3 regions of the Arthrobacter sp. FW305-BF8 genome follow, and region 3 is predicted to be linked to each of the others. Evidence: predicted binding sites of a transcription regulator. Region 3 holds the regulator's gene; each other region holds the start of a gene.
What was found. Region 3 encodes HrcA, which represses chaperone genes, less so after heat shock. Its sites were predicted from a motif close to TTNGCACTCGNNNNNNNCGAGTGCNAA; they were not measured.
Positions count from the first base shown of each region.

Region 1: a site for HrcA is predicted at 1,906-1,932, ahead of LFT45_RS18995 (Hsp20/alpha crystallin family protein). Genes of this name have one in related genera too.
Region 2: a site for HrcA is predicted at 2,486-2,512, ahead of groL (chaperonin GroEL). Genes of this name have one in related genera too.

Region 1 is NZ_CP084561.1:4,180,463-4,185,872, reverse strand. Features, by position in the region: gene LFT45_RS19015 (hypothetical protein) at 1-148, opposite strand, end outside; gene LFT45_RS19010 (TetR/AcrR family transcriptional regulator) at 305-919, shown strand; gene LFT45_RS19005 (hypothetical protein) at 980-1,471, opposite strand; gene LFT45_RS19000 (hypothetical protein) at 1,461-1,649, opposite strand; gene LFT45_RS18995 (Hsp20/alpha crystallin family protein) at 2,029-2,517, shown strand; gene LFT45_RS18990 (GAF and ANTAR domain-containing protein) at 2,524-3,267, opposite strand; gene LFT45_RS18985 (NAD-dependent epimerase/dehydratase family protein) at 3,557-4,429, shown strand; gene LFT45_RS18980 (FadR/GntR family transcriptional regulator) at 4,439-5,173, opposite strand; gene LFT45_RS18975 (ABC transporter substrate-binding protein) at 5,305-5,410, shown strand, end outside.
Region 2 is NZ_CP084561.1:1,123,160-1,128,569, reverse strand. Features, by position in the region: gene LFT45_RS05045 (ribonuclease HI family protein) at 1-573, opposite strand, end outside; gene groL (chaperonin GroEL) at 679-2,307, opposite strand; gene LFT45_RS05035 (ABC transporter substrate-binding protein) at 2,619-3,905, opposite strand; gene LFT45_RS05030 (cold-shock protein) at 3,905-4,108, opposite strand; gene LFT45_RS05025 (LytR C-terminal domain-containing protein) at 4,267-4,905, opposite strand; gene LFT45_RS05020 (DUF3263 domain-containing protein) at 4,955-5,341, opposite strand.
Region 3 is NZ_CP084561.1:2,735,427-2,740,836, forward strand. Features, by position in the region: gene LFT45_RS12165 (GerMN domain-containing protein) at 1-329, shown strand, start outside; gene LFT45_RS12170 (16S rRNA (uracil(1498)-N(3))-methyltransferase) at 427-1,197, opposite strand; gene dnaJ (molecular chaperone DnaJ) at 1,200-2,327, opposite strand; gene hrcA (heat-inducible transcriptional repressor HrcA) at 2,386-3,399, opposite strand; gene LFT45_RS12185 (DUF3097 domain-containing protein) at 3,612-4,466, shown strand; gene LFT45_RS12190 (DUF4870 domain-containing protein) at 4,605-5,024, shown strand; gene hemW (radical SAM family heme chaperone HemW) at 5,121-5,410, opposite strand, start outside.

The DNA of each region.
Region 1 (5,410 bases), 1.4 Mb from region 3:
CCGCCGCGGCTACTTCGCGGATCGGCTTGCCGTGGGTTACGGCCGCCGCCACTGCGTGCTGCAGGGTTGCAGCCGCGGGGTCGTGCTCTACTATTGCGGATTCCAGCGTCGCCACGGCCTCTTCCACCGCGCGCATGTCTTCGTCCATCGGTACCCTCCTGTTCCTGCCCCATTGCAGTGACGCCCGCGGCTCGGGATCCGGCGCTGTTGCCAGGACGCGGTTTCCAAGACGAAGGGTCATGTTCCTAAAACAATAAGACAGACAGGTCTGTCTCTACTAGTACCAAGGTACACTGATTCTCTGATGAGTGCTCCTGATGCAACCGGGGATGCCTTGCTTCCTCTAGGAGTGCGTACCGGCCATAGTGAACCAGTGGACCGGATCCTGGCCACCGCCTACGAACTTTTTTCCCACCGTGGTGTCCGCGACGTCGGAATCAATGAGCTGATTGAACGGTCGGGCGTGGCCAAGTCCACGTTCTACCGCCACTTTCCCTCCAAGGACGCACTGGTTCTGGCTTTTCTCGCACTCCGTGACCAGGTTTGGACCGTGGACCTGATTGTCTCCGAGGCGAGGCGCAGGGGGACCACCCCCGAAGGGCGCCTGCTGGCCATCTTTGACGTCTTCGGTGACTGGTTCCAGCGTGACGATTTTGAGGCGTGCACCTTCATCAACGTCCTCCTGGAGATGGGCCCGGATCATCCGCTTGGCGAGGCCAGCATCGGTTACCTCGCCAGAATCCGCGGGCACATCCAGGCGCTCGCCGAGGAGGCGGGACTCGAACGCCCTGACGAATTCGCGCGCTCCTGGCACATCCTGATGAAGGGCTCCATCATCTCCGCAACGGAAGGCGACTTCCTCGCTTCCAAGCGGGCGCAGCAGATGGCAGGCTGGCTGATCGGGCACCACCGGAGCTGACACTGCCGGAGGCCGGCCGCCGCCAGGCCCGTCCTGCGGCCCGCCCTCTTCAGCGGCCGGTCAACATCCTTCGCGCCGCAGCAGGTTCCGCAGCGGGGCCGGGAGCCACCTCGACTTCGATCCTTCACCTGAGTCCCCGCTGCCTTGCGTGGGCCGGTCCGCCGCACCAGCCGCGAAGTAGTCTGCGCCCGCCGGGAGGAAGCCGCCCGCCGGAAGACTGTCTCCGTCCGCCGCCAGGCTGTCGCCGCCCGCGGCCGGCGGAAGGCAGGCGTTCTCGCTCAGGTGGCACAGCAGCGCCTGCTCGGGGGACCCCGGATGCAGGGCCAGGTGCTGCAGCAGTCGGTGCCTGGCTTCCGATTCCACATCCGTGGTGGCGAGGATGTCCAGGATGAGTTCGATGACCTGGGCGCGCATCACCGTCTTGTCGATCGACCTCAGCGATTCGCTGCAGAACTCCTCCAACTCATTCGCTGCATCCTCGGGGTAGCTCCCACGTTCGGAGGGGACGGTGAGCCGATTGGGCTCGCCAGGGGTGGCAGTGTTAGCGTCCATCAGGACCTCCGTGAATGGTCTCGTTTCCCGCCGTGAATTCTGCACTGGCTGATGTGGAGGCCTCCGCCACCACTACGCCTGGTTCCTTAAGAGGCGTGGGCTCCGCAACCGCCTGGTTCCAGACGTTGAGTGCTGCGAAAGCGACCACCGGAATGCACAGCAGTAACAGCGTCTTCACCGGGGGCTCCTCCTTTGGCTGCCTGATCCCTTGCATGGTGCCAATGTGCGGCATGCCTCCTGTGAAAAGCTCGGTGCCCGCACCCCTCGATAGCAGGTTCCGTGCGGATTCTGGGGGGTCCGGGCGGCGAAAACGTGCGCATTGGCGCACGGCCTGGAGCTGCAGCCGGAAACTTCCCGGGTTTTCCCAAGGAAATCTCAGGATCGGTGCCAGATCGGTGTCCTGCTGGCGGGGCCGGAGGCTGCATGGGCAGCGGTTGGCACGCGCCCCTACTGCGCCTTAACAAGCGCTCCGCAGGAGCGTAGCTTTGTGGTGTTGGGACCCGTTCCGGTCCTCCGCATCCTGCATTGGGGCCGGAAGCTGACAGGAGGTAAGAGCGATGACCAACATATTCAGGCGGGCCGGCGTGGATATCCCGGAACCCTTCCGCCGTTTCCTGGAGGGGGATATGGACGCGTGGCTCCGGGTGGAGGAATACCGGGAAGCCGGTTCCTTGGTGGTAAAGGCCGAAGCACCGGGCATCGATCCTGACAATGACGTCGACATCACCCTCGCCGGCAGCCAGCTGCAGATCACAGTCCGCCGTGAAGAAAAATCGGAGCACAAGGACAAGGAAGGGTACCGATCGGAATTTCGCTTCGGCACGTTTTCGCGAACGGTAAGCCTTCCCGGCCCGGTGAACCAGGAGGACATCCGCGCCTCGTACACCGACGGCGTTCTGGAAGTTCGCGTTCCGCTGTCCGAGGAGCCCGCTGCCGGAGCCAGGAAGGTCCGAGTCTCCAGGGGTGCGGGAACTGGCGGTACCGGAACCGGGGGTTCACGGGACATGGGTCAGGAACCCGAAGGGCAGAGTTTCGGTGGCCCCTAGGCTGGCTTAGCCTTGATAGTGGGTCTTCGCCGGGCCTTGGCCCAGCGAGTCAACGATCGACGTCGCAACGCTGTGCAACTTGATGTTGCGGGTGCTCGACGCTGCTTTGAGCAGCTCGAAGGCTTCCTCCTGGCTGCACCTGTTCTGCGCCATGATCACGCCAACGGCGACGTCGATTACCGTCCTGGTTTCCAGCGTGGCCTTGAGGTTGGCCGCGGCGTCGCTGTAATGGGCGAAGCGGACGGCCAGCCGGAGGGCCATTGAGGTCTGGCTGACGAAGTCCTGCGCCAGTTCCAGGACCCGGCCCTCGAAGCGGCCCTTTCGGTGCGAGTAAAGGTTCAGGGCGGCCCGGGTCTCGCCCTCGAGCACAAACGGGATGGCGAGGATGGAGCGCACGCCGTACCCCACGACCTTCTCGGCGTAGCTCTTCCAGCGATCGTGGTTTTCCAGGTCCGTGATATGGATCGTGACCTGCTCGCGCGACGCCGTCATGCAGGGGCCGTCGCCGAAGTCGTACTGGATCTCGTCCATGGCCTGCGCCTCGGGGCTGCTGCTTGCTACGGTTGCTGCCTTGCGGTGCCGCAGCAGGGTCACGCCGCAGAGGACCTCGTCGCCGGGTTCGGAGAGGCTGCGGGCGGAGATCCGGGCAAGTTCATGGAGGAATTCGCCCACGTCGGAGCTGCTGAGCACAAGCTCGTTGAGGTGCTCCGTGATTGAGGTTTCAGGTTTTGCGGTCGACTCGCTGGCCACGATTTTTCGGTACCGTTTCGCTCAGGTCAAGACGAACCGGCGGGCGCGCAGTGCAGGGGACCCCGTGGCCGGGGCGGTAGCAGCAAGCAAGGTGCCGGATCGAACAACAATCCAACGGCCTTCTGCTAAACCGTACCGAGAAAATATACACCAGTTCTTCATGAGCCATGGCAGCGGTTACAGCTGCGGGCCCTAGGCTGGGGGAAGGCGCCGGGCGGCGATAGCCGCTGCGGCCATCGGAGCACGGCGGCCCGGACCAGGGCCTGCCAGCGAACAGGAGGAGGCCGCGGTGAGAATTGCCGTAACGGGAGGCAGCGGAAAACTTGGACGGAACGTGGTCCGCAGGCTTGTGGAGGACGGCCATTCCGTCCTCAACCTGGACCGGACGGGGAGCCGGAGTCCACAGTTCGCCGCCGTGGATCTGCGCAACTACGGGCAGGTCGTTGACGTCATCATGGGCCTGGATGACCGGCACCAGGGCTTCGATGCGATAGTCCATCTGGGTGCCATTCCGGCTCCGGGCCTGGTGCCGGACGCCGCCACCTTCGAAAACAACATGCTGTCCACCTACAACGTGTTCCAGGCCGCGCGCAGGGCCGGCATCAGGAAAATCGTGTACGCGTCCAGTGAGACGGTGCTGGGACTGCCGTTCGACGTCGACCCTCCCTACATCCCCGTGGACGAGGAGTATCCGGCCCGGCCGGAAAGCACCTACTCGCTGGTGAAGCACCTGGAGGAGCAGATGGCCGTCCAGATGACGCGGTGGGACCCGGCGCTGAGCATCGTTGGCCTCCGGTTCTCCAACGTCATGGATCCGGAGGACTACGAGGAGTTTCCGTCCTTTGACCGGGACGCGGCCCTGCGCAAGTGGAACCTCTGGGGCTACATCGATGCGCGCGACGGCGCGCAGGCGGTGGCACGCGCGCTGGAATACCGCACACCGGGGTTCGAGGCGTTCATCATTGCCAACGAGGACACCGTCATGAGCCGCTCCAGCGCCAGCCTGGCGGCGGAGGTGTTCCCTCGGGTGAAGGTGACGAAGGAGCTCGGCGAGCATGAAACCCTGCTGTCCATCGACAAGGCCAAGCGGCTCCTCGGCTACGCGCCCGAGCACAGCTGGCGGAACTACCACTCGACCCGCACCACGCCCACCGAGGACTGAGCGGCGCGGTTAAGCGGGATCCCCCTGATGCCGGGACCAGATGTCGCCCATTTCCTGGGTGGACTGCTCAACGATCCTGCTCATGGCCGCGTGTGCAGCCTCGGCTTCACCGCGCTGGATGGCGCTGGCCACGTCCACATGCAGCTGCAGGGCCTCGTGGTGCGGAAGGTGCGGCACCAGGCCGTGTTCGGTGCGGCCGGAGAGAACTTCCCGCACCAGGTTGTGCAGCTGGGAGAACATGGGATTGCCCGATGTCCTGAGCACCGCAGCGTGAAACTCTATGTCCAGGGTGAGGAACTGCTCCTGTTTGTCGCCCTGCCCGGCCGCCCACAGCCGGGCTGCAAGCGATACGAGTTCGCTGCCGTCCTCCAGCGAGATGCGGCCCGCCGCGAGCCGTGCCGCTTGCGGTTCTATCGCGCCGCGGAGTTCGTTCAGCGCGCGCAGCTGGTCAAGCCGTCCCGGGGAGGCCAGGCGCCACCGGATGACCTGGGGATCGTAGAGATTCCAGCACTCTTCTTCCTGGACAACAGTTCCGAGCCGCCGCCTGGACTCCAGCATGCCCATGGAACAAAGCACTTTCGTTGCTTCCCGGACCACTGACCGGGCCACCTTGTGCTCGGCTTCCAGCTCATCGATCCGGAGGACCGTGCGCGGCGGGAGCGTGCCGTCGGCAATCGCCAGGCCAAGCCGTTCCAGAAACGACCCGGGCGAATCTCTGGAGGGCTCCGCCTGTGGAGTTTGCATAAATAAAGCATACGGGAACCAGGCCAAGGGTTGTTTAAGTCCGCCTTATTTGCCATGATCGCACCCTGAGCAAGTGCAATGATGCGTTTGGAGTGGCCGGAGGATTTCTGGTCCTGAGTCAAGGAGTCGTAATGAAGCGACGTTCAGTAGTGAAGTACGCGGCCGTTGCCGCGGCCCTCTCGATGGGGCTGACCGCCTGCGGCGGGGGCGGAGGCGGCGACTCGAAGGGGTCGGACA
Region 2 (5,410 bases), 1.6 Mb from region 3:
GGGAGTGCCGGCCACGCGGCGGGCCGGTGGTTCGGACTCAAACAACGGCGGGATGCCGCCCTCGCCGCGGCCCTCCTTAACGGCCCGCCGGCCCGTTGCCGGTTCGGCGTCGGGGAACCCCGGACCCGAGCGGGCGGCAACGCCCAGCTGGTAGGCGCTTGCCACGGCCCTGGCGCGCTCGTCGGCGGCTTCGTTCAGCTCGTGCCCGGCATGGCCCTTGACCCATTCGAACCTGTACTTCCGCCCGGCGAGCTCCCGGTCGATGTCCTTGAGGATGTCCACGTTCAGCACTGGTTTGCCGTCCGCCTTGCGCCAACCTTTGCGCTTCCATCCCGGCATCCACTTCGTCACGGAGTTGATCACGTACTGGCTGTCGCAAAGTATGTGCAGGTCCTCGTCCGGGAGGTGTGCCGTGGAGCGGAAGAGGTCCAGAACGGCCATCAGCTCACCCTGGTTGTTGGTGCCGTGCGGCCAGCCGCCGGCCCGCCAGCAATCGTCGTTCACGTACCAGGCCCACCCCGCGGGACCCGGGTTTCCCAATGCCGAACCGTCGGCGGCTGCAGTAATCGTCACCGAACCATCCTGCCAGACTGCACGGACAAAAATGAGCAGACAAAAAAGCGCGGCCCCCTCCGTAGAGGGGGCCGCACTCATGAGCCAGCTGGGAGCAGCGGGAGGCTAGAAGCCGCCCATGCCGCCCATCTCGTCGCCGCCGCCCATAGCGGGAGCGTTCTTCTCCGGCTTGTCGGCTACGACGGCCTCGGTGGTGAGGAACAGGCCGGCAATGGAAGCCGCGTTCTGCAGGGCAGAGCGGGTCACCTTGACGGGGTCGTTGACGCCGGCGGCCAGCAGGTCGACGTATTCGCCGGTTGCTGCGTTCAGGCCATGGCCGGCGGGAAGGCCGCGGACCTTGTCCACCACAACGCCGGGCTCGAGGCCGGCGTTGAAGGCGATCTGCTTCAGCGGGGCGTCGATGGCAACGCGGACGATATTCGCACCGGTTGCTTCGTCGCCCTGGAGCTGCAGGTTGGCGAATGCCTTGGCGCCGGCCTGGATCAGGGCCACGCCACCACCGGCCACGATGCCCTCTTCGACGGCAGCCTTGGCGTTGCGGACAGCGTCCTCAATGCGGTGCTTGCGCTCCTTGAGCTCAACCTCCGTGGCGGCACCGGCCTTGATGACTGCAACGCCGCCGGCCAGCTTGGCCAGGCGCTCCTGCAGCTTCTCGCGGTCGTAGTCGGAGTCGGAGTTTTCGATCTCGGCGCGGATCTGGGAAACGCGGCCGGCGATCTGGTCGGCGTCGCCTGCACCTTCGACGATGGTGGTCTCGTCCTTGGTCACGACAACCTTGCGTGCCTTGCCCAGGAGCTCGAGGCCGGCGGTCTCAAGCTTGAGGCCGACTTCCTCGGCGATGACCTGTCCGCCGGTGAGGATGGCGATGTCGGCCAGCTGCGCCTTGCGGCGGTCACCGAAGCCCGGAGCCTTGACGGCGACGGACTTGAAGGTGCCGCGGATCTTGTTGACGATCAGGGTGGCCAGGGCCTCGCCCTCGATGTCTTCGGCGATGATCAGCAGCGGCTTGTTGGACTGCATGACCTTCTCGAGGACAGCAACCAGTTCCTTGACGTTGGAGATCTTGGAGTTGACGATCAGGATGTACGGGTCTTCGAGGACCGTTTCCTGGCGCTCGGTGTCCGTGACGAAGTAAGCGGAGATGTAGCCCTTGTCGAAGCGCATGCCTTCGGTGAGCTCCAGCTCGAGGCCGAAGGTGTTCGACTCCTCGACCGTGATGACGCCTTCCTTGCCCACCTTGTCCAGGGCCTCGGCGATCAGGGCGCCGATTTCGTCGTCACCGGCGGAGATGGAAGCCGTGGCGGCGATCTCTTCCTTGGTTTCGATTTCCTTGGCGGAGTTCAGCAGCTCGGCGGTGACGGCTTCAACAGCCTTCTCGATGCCGCGCTTGAGGGACAGCGGGTCAGCGCCGGCCGCGACGTTGCGCAGGCCTTCCTTGACCAGTGCCTGGGCCAGGACGGTGGCCGTGGTGGTGCCGTCACCAGCGACGTCATCCGTCTTCTTGGCAACTTCCTTGACCAGCTCGGCGCCGATCTTCTCGTAGGGATCGTCCAGCTCGATCTCCTTGGCGATGGAAACACCATCGTTGGTGATCGTGGGGGCGCCCCACTTCTTTTCGAGGACGACGTTGCGGCCACGCGGGCCGAGGGTGACCCGGACGGCGTCGGCGAGGGTGTTCAGGCCCCGCTCAAGACCGCGGCGTGCCTCTTCATCAAATGCAATGATCTTGGCCATAACGGCAGTAGTCCTTTCGGGACAGTCGTTAAGAAGGAACCTCGCTGTGGTGCCCGCGACGGACGATTCTTTCCGCAGGCCTATGTACGCCCAACGGTCCGGATCTCACCCCAACCAGGTGTTTCTTTCGCTCCTTGCGCCGCTGCCGGGACGGTGCCGGCCTGAACCGGTCGACCCTTTAGCAGTCGGCACGCTGGAGTGCTAATCAATAATTAGCACTCCCCCGGGGAGAGTGCAAGCAGATGAGCTTGTTAATCCCGTAAACGGGGAGGGTATTCGCTGCCAGCGATCAGCCAGCGGCCAGCCTGCCATCAGCCGGCAGACCTGCCGGCGGCCTCGCTTCCCGTGAGCTTGGCTTTGTTGTCGGCTCCGTAGGTGAACACCATGTACCTGGCGGCAGTGACGTCCCCGTTTGCATCGAAGCGGACGGGGCCGGACTCGCCGTCGTAGTCAATGGCCTTCCCGTCCCGGATGGCGGCGAGGCAGTCCTTGTATGTCGAGCAGACGGCCGGCTGGCCGGACGGCGGGGCGGACGCCCGGCTGCCCGAAGTGCCGCCGGAGACGGAGATGAGCGTACCGGCGATGGAGGCACCGGCGTCGTCCTCCGCCGCAGCCGCGGCCAGGGCCGCGAGGTTCACGGCGTCGTAGGTCTCGGCCGCGAACGTCGTGTCCTTGAGGCCCGCATCGATGGCCACGAGTTCAGCCTGGAAGTGCGCCGAGGGGAAGACTCCGGGCACCAGGGCGCGCGCCCCGTCCAGCGACTTGGATCCAAGGGCGGACCCGTACTGCCTGAAGGCGCCGTCACCCAGGATGAGTTTGTTGCCCGGGAGTCCGGCGTTGGTGAGCTCGGCGATGGCGCCCTGCGCACCGTCCCGGGCCAGAACGACGACGGCGTCCGGCGCTGCGTCGCGGGCGGCGGCAGCAGACTTCTGTGCCTCGCCCGCCTTGAAGCCGGAGACGGTGACGGGGTCCAGCCCGCCAGCCTTGGCGGAGGCGGACACGGCTGCAGACACCGCCTGGCCGTAGGTACCGTCCTCGTAGACCACCGCGAGGCTCTTGGCTCCTGCGTCCCTGGCCAGTTTCACCATGACGGGAGCCTGTGCGATGTCAGCCGCCGCCGTGCGGAAGTAGTAGCCCCCGCTCTTGTAACTGGTGAGTTCCGGAGCCGTGTTGGCGGGAGAGATGAGCGTGGTCCTGGCCTTGGACAGCACATCGATGGCGGCCGGCGCCCGGCTGGAATCGGTGGGACCAATCACGACGTCCGCCCTGGCATCGGCGAGTTTCCGGGCCTGGGCAGCGGCGTCGGCTCCGGTGGTTACGGGCAGCAGCTCCACAGGCCGGCCCTTGTGCCCGCCCGCCGCGTTGATCTCCTGGACGGCTAGCTTGGCGGCGGCCAGCTGGGCGGCGTTCAGGAAGGACTGCGGTCCCGTGTTGTCGAGGATCAGCCCGATCCGCAGGGTCCCGTCGCCGCTCGCTTCAACCGGAGCCGTGCGGGCGTTGTCGCCGGACCCGGAGCAGGCACCGAGTGCCAGCGCAGCGGCGGCACACCAGCCGGCGGCACCCCAGACGGCACCAACCCGAAGACCTGCGCGCGCCACTAGACGGGCCGGACCTTTTCGGCCTGCGGACCTTTTTCGCCTTCGCCGACTTCCAGCTCCACGCGCTGGCCCTCGTCCAGCGCCCGGAACCCGTCAGTCTGGATGGCGGACCAGTGCACGAAAACGTCGTCGCCTGAATCGTCAACGGTGATGAAGCCGTAGCCCTTTTCCGCGTTGAACCACTTCACGGTTCCCAATGCCATGATCCCCACACTTTCAGGTTGCTTCCGTAAGGCCCACGTCGATGTGTGCCGTGAATTACGCCTTGCAGCCTGCCATCACTCTATCGAGTCGTGCCCGTGGAGGCGCAGGCCAGCGGCCCGGAGCGGAGTCAATAGTTATTCACGCGTAACCGGGACGGCTACTGGTAGCCGGGGCCGAGCACCACCGCAACGGGCGTGGGGAAGTCCGCACTCTCCACGAGTGTGGGGATGTTCAGCAACTCGCTGAGCGCCTCGGCGTTGGCGCGGTGGGCAGCGTCCGAGTAGAAGATCACCGACTGCTGCTGCGGGGCGCCCTGCCAGTTGGCCACTTCACCTAGCACCCAGCCATCGGACTTGACCGTGGCACCGACCCGTCCGGCAAGTCCGGAGGTCAGCGTTCCGTTGAAAATGGCGACCGGCTGCGACTTGTCCACCGCTGCAGGGGCAATGGTTTCCGAGGCGGCAGGTTCCAACGCGGAGGGGGAGGCCGGTTCGGAGGCGGACGCCGAGGCCGAGGGGGTGGCGCTGGGCGTCCGACTTGCAGAGGGCGTCGCCGTGGGGCTGGCCGACGCCGCCGACGTGTCGGCCGCGGCGGCGGGCGGCGGTGTGAGGGCGGGCTGGAACCCCAGCTGCGGCAGCAGAAGGAAAGCAACCAGGCCGACGGCGAGCGCCGCGATTCCCACGGAAAGGATCGGCCACAACTTCGGGCGCGACGGCGCGGAGGCAGCGCGGTGTACGCCCTGCCGGGAGGAGACCTCAGGCACCCTGTCGAATTCGTCCCGAGCAAAATTAGTCATGGTGAAGAGGCGTCCTTGTTGGTTTTCGCCGGCAGTCCGGCACTAGCAGTTACGCGTCAGATCCAAGGCGGCGTGCTGTGCGGGCCCGCTGACGTGACGTACGTAGTCTACGCAATCTCTTCACGAGCATTGGGTCGTGGGCCAGCGCGTGCTCGGTATCGATCAGTGCGTTGAGGATCTGGTAGTAGTGCGTCGCGGACAGGTCGAAGAGCTCCCGGATGGCCTGTTCCTTGGCGCCGGCGTACTTCCACCACTGACGTTCGAGCGCGAGAATCTGCTGCTCCCGTTCGCTCAGCGGCGAGTCCCTGAGCTTGAAGTCCTCCAGCAGCGAGCGGCTCCGCAGCCCGCGCTCCAGCCCTGATTCCCGCTCCGATTCCCGCCCTGATTCCCACTGTGATTCCCGCTCGGTGAGACGGTCCTGCAACGGCTCGGCCACTGCGCTCTCCTTAGCTGAATCCGGTCAAAGTACCTCCCCTATGTTACGGAGGAATAACAGCATTGTCAT
Region 3 (5,410 bases):
CCCGCAGCGCCGGAATGGTGGCACCGGTGTGGATCATCGATCCGCAGCAGGGCACCGAAGTCAGCGACGGACGGGTCAAGATCGCCGGACGAAGCACCGTCCCCAACGGCAAACTGCACTGGCGAATCCTCAAGGTCCAGGACAACGGCGACAAGGAAAGCTATCTGACCGGGGAAGCCGTGGCCGCAGCGGATCCCGCCAGCTCCGGGGTTTTCGGCATCACGGTCAACCTCGCGCCCGGCAACTACGAGGTTCGCGTCTCCCAGACCGGCCCAGGCAAGCCTGAGGACGAACTCAACGTGGACTCACGGGGTTTCACGGTTCGCTAAGTTCACAGTTCGCTAGCGGTCCCGTCAGCGAAGCGTTCGGCTGAAGTTACCAGCGGTCCGGACTTACCAGCGGTCTGGGCTTACCAGCGGTCTGGACTTACCAGCGGCCGAGGACGTCGCTGGCAACCACGACGCCGGCGGGTCCCGCCGTCGATGACCGCAGGACGTGCGGTCCCAGCAGCGCCGTTACCGCCCCGGCGCTGCACAGCCTGGTGACCTCACGGGGGCTGATGCCCCCTTCGGGACCAACGATGAGGAGGACCTCGCCCGGGTCCGACGCCTCCCGGCGCTCCTCCGACCACTTGCCCAGGACCCGCCGCAGCGGCGTCACCGCGTCCTCGTGCAGAATCACGGCAAGGCCGGCTTCCGCCACTTCCCTGGCCAGCGCCTGGGTGTCGACGGCGGGCCTTACCTCGGGGATCCAGGCGCGGCGTGCCTGCTTGGCGGCGGCCGTGACGGCCGACTGCCACTTGCCGTGCGCCTTGGCCGCCCGCTCACCCTTCCAGCGGACGATGGAGCGTTCCGACTGCCACGGAATCACCGCGTCGATGCCCAGTTCGGTGGCGGTTTCGATCGCCAACTCGTCCCGGTCGCCCTTGGCGAGGGCCTGCACCAGAACGAGGCGGATGCCCGGCCGCGGTTCCACATTGACGGAGGTGCATTCGACCGTCAGCTCGGCGGGGGCGGCTTCCGTCACGGTTCCGGTGATGCGTTTGCCGGCGCCGTCGGCAATGTCAACCTGCTCCCCCACCGCCAGGCGCTTCACGGTGACTGCGTGCCGGGCCTCGGCACCGTCCAGGACGAACACCGAACCGGGAACAGTGCTGTCCAGCGCGCCGGCCGGGGTGAAGAATACGGGGTTGCTCACCGCTACAGGTTACCGAGGCGGTCCCGCAGCTTGGCGAAGACGCCGCCGCCGGCTGCGAGCTTGCCCTCGGAGAACTGCTCGCCGCGGAGCTTGGCCAGCTGCCGCAGCAGGTCCTCCTGGGCGGGGTCGAGCTTGGACGGCGTTTCCACCTGCAGGTGAACCCTGAGGTCACCGCGGCCGTAGCCGCGCAGGTGGGTGACGCCGAGGCCGCGGAGGGTGATGATCTCGCCGGACTGTGTGCCCGCCTTGACGTCGATCTCCTGCTTGCCGTCGAAGGTTTCCAGGCTCAGTTCCGTGCCGAGGGCGGCGGCGGTCATGGGAATGTTGAGCGTCGCGTGGAGATCGTCGCCCTCACGGACATACGTGGGGTCGTTGTTGACGCGGATTTCCACGTAGAGGTCGCCGGACGGCCCGCCCGCCGGGCCGGCCTCGCCCTGGCCGGAGAGCTGGATCCGCGTTCCGGTGGCCACACCGGCCGGGACCTTGATGGTCAGGGAGCGGCGGCTGCGGATGCGGCCCTGGCCGCTGCACTCGTTGCAGGGGTCCTTGATGACCGTGCCGAAGCCCTCGCACGAGCCGCAGGGGGCGGCGGTCATGACCTGGCCGAGGATGGAACGGACCGCCCGCTGCACCTGGCCGCTGCCGCCGCAGATGTCGCAGCGTTCCGGGTGGCTGCCCTCGCGGCAGCAGGACCCTTCGCAGGTGGGACAGGTGACGGCCGTGTCCACTTCCAGCTTCTTGTTGACGCCGAAGACGGCATCACGCAAGTCGATCCGCACGCTGATGAGCGCGTCCTGTCCGCGGCGGACGCGGGACGCGGGGCCGGAGGTGCCACCGGCGCCGAAGAAGGTGTCGAAGATGTCCTGGAACGCGAATCCCTGGCCGGCATAACCGCCGCCGCCAAAGCCATTGTCCGTGCCGTTCTCGTTGCCGGTGGTGTCGTAGACCCTGCGCTTCTGCGGATCGGACAGCACCTCATAGGCGTGGGTGACGGCCTTGAACCGTTCGGCGGCGTCTTCCCCGGGGTTGACGTCCGGGTGAAGCGAACGGGCCAGCTTGCGGTAGGCCTTTTTGATCTCCTCGCCGGTGGCTTCCGCGGAGACTCCAAGAACGTCGTAGTGGCTGCTCAAAGTTCGTATCTCTTCCTCGTTGTACTGCCTGTTGTCAGGGGATGTCCGGGGCGTGCGGTCACGGGCCCAGAATCCTCGAAAGATAGCGGGCCACCGCGCGCACGGCGGCCATGGTGGTGGGATAGTCCATCCGGGTAGGGCCCAGTATGCCCACCTTGGCGGTGGCGTCGGGGCCGTAGCCCGTGGCCACCACTGAGGCCTCGGCCAGCCCGTCGTAGGGGTTTTCGCGGCCAATGCTGACGGCCACGCCGCGCGGGTCCTGTGCCATGTCGCTCAGGAGCCGCAGCATAACCACCTGCTCCTCGAGGGCCTCAAGGACAGGTCCTATGCTGAGCGGGAAGTCCACGTTGGACCGCGCCAGGTTGGCCGTTCCGGCCAGGACCATCCGGTCCTCCCGGCTGTTGTGGGCCAGGCCCTCCAGCCCCTTGCCGAGGGCCATGGCAACGGAACGTTCGGCCGGCGTGCAGCCGGCCACGACGGCGGCCAGATGCTGGGGCAGGATGGCCACCGGCGTTCCGGCCACACCGGTCATGAACCGGGTGCGCAGGGCGGCAAGAGTGTCGTCTGACAGGTCCTGTCCGGCGTCGACGACGCGCTGGTCAACCTTGCCGGAGTCTGCGATCAGCACGATCAGCACCTTCCGCGGGGCCAGCAGCACAAATTCGATGTGCCGGACCACGGCCCGGCTCAGGTGCGGGTACTGCACGACGGCGACCTGGTTGGTCAGCTGGGACAGGAGCCGGGCCGTCCGGTCCAGGACGTCGTCGAGGTCCTCGGACCCCTCGAGCAGGGTCTGGATGGCGCGCTTCTCCGCCGGGGAGAGCGGCTTGACCGCCGAGATCTGGTCGACGAACAGGCGGTAACCCTTGTCCGTGGGAATCCTGCCTGCGCTGGTGTGCGGGGCCGTGATGAGGCCCTCATCCTCCAGTGCCGCCATGTCGTTGCGGATGGTGGCGCTGGAAACGCCCAGATGGTGCCGTTCCACCAGGGCCTTGGAGCCGACAGGTTCGCGGGAATGGACATAGTCCTCCACGATGGCGCGCAGCACCTCAAGCTTCCGTGGTTCGCTCACAGTCCACCTCCTTTTGGCCGTTACCGCGCCGGGCGTTGTTCCTGCCCGTCAACGCTGTGGTTAGCACTCGACATGCCTAAGTGCTAACAAGTCTAATATGAGTCGCCGCGTTGTTAGCATTGGTACCGCTCCGGGCGAAATTCCGGACGCCTGTCCCCCGGCGGCACGCCCGCGGCCGGAGCGGCTCCTTCCGAATACAAAGCGGTGAACGAATGCAGTACCAGACCTGGGGCCCGCAGGAGATCGCAGCGCCTGCCAAGAACAGCCTGCCCGAGGTGCCGGTGGAGCGCGGCATGGTGCTGGAGGACGTCCAGTCCGGCTGGGTGGGCGCAGTGACCCGGGTGGAGAAATCCGGCGGCATGCACGTGGTGGCGCTCGAAGACCGCCGCGGAAAATCCCGGTCCTTCAAGCTTGGCTTCGGATTCCTCCTGGACGGCCAGCCGATCCGCCTGATGCCTCCGGCGCCCAAGGCGAAGCCCGCGGGATCGGGCACGGCCGGACGGACGGCGTCGGGTTCGGTGCGGGTGGAAGGGCAGCGCGCCCAGGTGGCCAAGGCCAGCCGGATCTGGGTTGAAGGCAAGCACGATGCCGAACTCGTGGAAAAAGTCTGGGGCGACGACCTCCGGGTGGAGGGCATCGTCGTTGAACCCCTGCACGGCATCGATGACCTGACGGCGGCCGTTGCGTCCTTCCGCCCCGGCCCCGGCCGCAGGCTGGGCGTTCTGGTGGACCATCTGGTCCCAAATTCCAAGGAGTCCAGGATTGCCGACGCCGTGATGGCGTCCCCCGGCGCCGCCGGAAACGTACTGATCGTCGGCCACCCGTACGTCGACGTCTGGCAGGCGATCCGCCCGTCGGTGCTGGGCATTCCGCAGTGGCCCGTTGTACCGCGCGGCACGGACTGGAAGACCGGTATCCTCACCGCCTTCGGCTGGCCGCACGAGACCAAGGAGGACATCGGCCTCGGCTGGCAGAAACTTCTCGGCGCCGTGCGCACCTACGCCGACCTTGAGCCCGCCCTGCTGGGCCGGGTGGAAGAGGTCATCGATTTTCTAACAGTGCCCTAATTCCTATCGCTACGCTCCCCGGATTCAGCGTTGAGCCCACGATTGCCCCTACGGCCCGGTATCCTTGGTACGGCGGCACCGCACTGCGGCCCCGGCGCCAAGGCACTATCGCACCAACGCAAGCTTAAGGAAGACACCGTGGCACAAGACGCTCGCGACCGCAGGGACACACAGTCCGGCCAGGACCTGCCCCAGTACCATGGCGTTCCGGCCAATGCGCTTCCGCTGACCGCCGGCGAGGACCGGCAGTGGGCCACCCTGGCGCACTTCGGCGGCATTCTCGGCTGTGTTCCGGCCCTGCTGATTTACCTCATCTTCCGCGACCGCGGCCCGTTCACCGCGCAGGAGTCCAAGGAAGCCCTCAACTTCACGCTGCCGGCGACGATTGCGGCCTTCGTGGCCAACCTCCTGGTGCTGCTTCCGGTCGTCGGCAATCTGTTCGCCGTCCTGGCCACACTCATCTGGATTGCGCTGACCTGCTTCGCGGTGTCCGCCGGTGTCCACGTCAACAAGGGCCAGCCGCACCGGTACCCGTACAACCTCCGCTGGATCAAGTAACCGCGCTGGAATAACCAGACAGCAACGCGGGGTCACTTCCAGCCCAATTCCCCAGGGATATTGGGCTGGAACTGACCCCGCGTTGCGGTTTCAGGACTAGTCCGGCAGGATCCTGCGGACCACGGCATCCGCCAGCAGGCGGCCCTTCAGCGTGAGGACCAGGCGGCCCCTGAAGGCGGCCTCGGGCACCACCAGGCCGTCGGCGATCAGCCCGGCCACGGCCTTCCTGCCCGCCGGCGACAGGGCAGCGGTCTCGAGCCCCGAGGAAAGCCGGGCTTCCAGCATGACCTTTTCGACGCCCCGGGTTTCCGGGTCGAGCGTTTCACGTCCTGCCGCCGGCGAGACGCCTGAGCCGAGCCGTCCGGCATAGGCGGTGGGATGCTTGA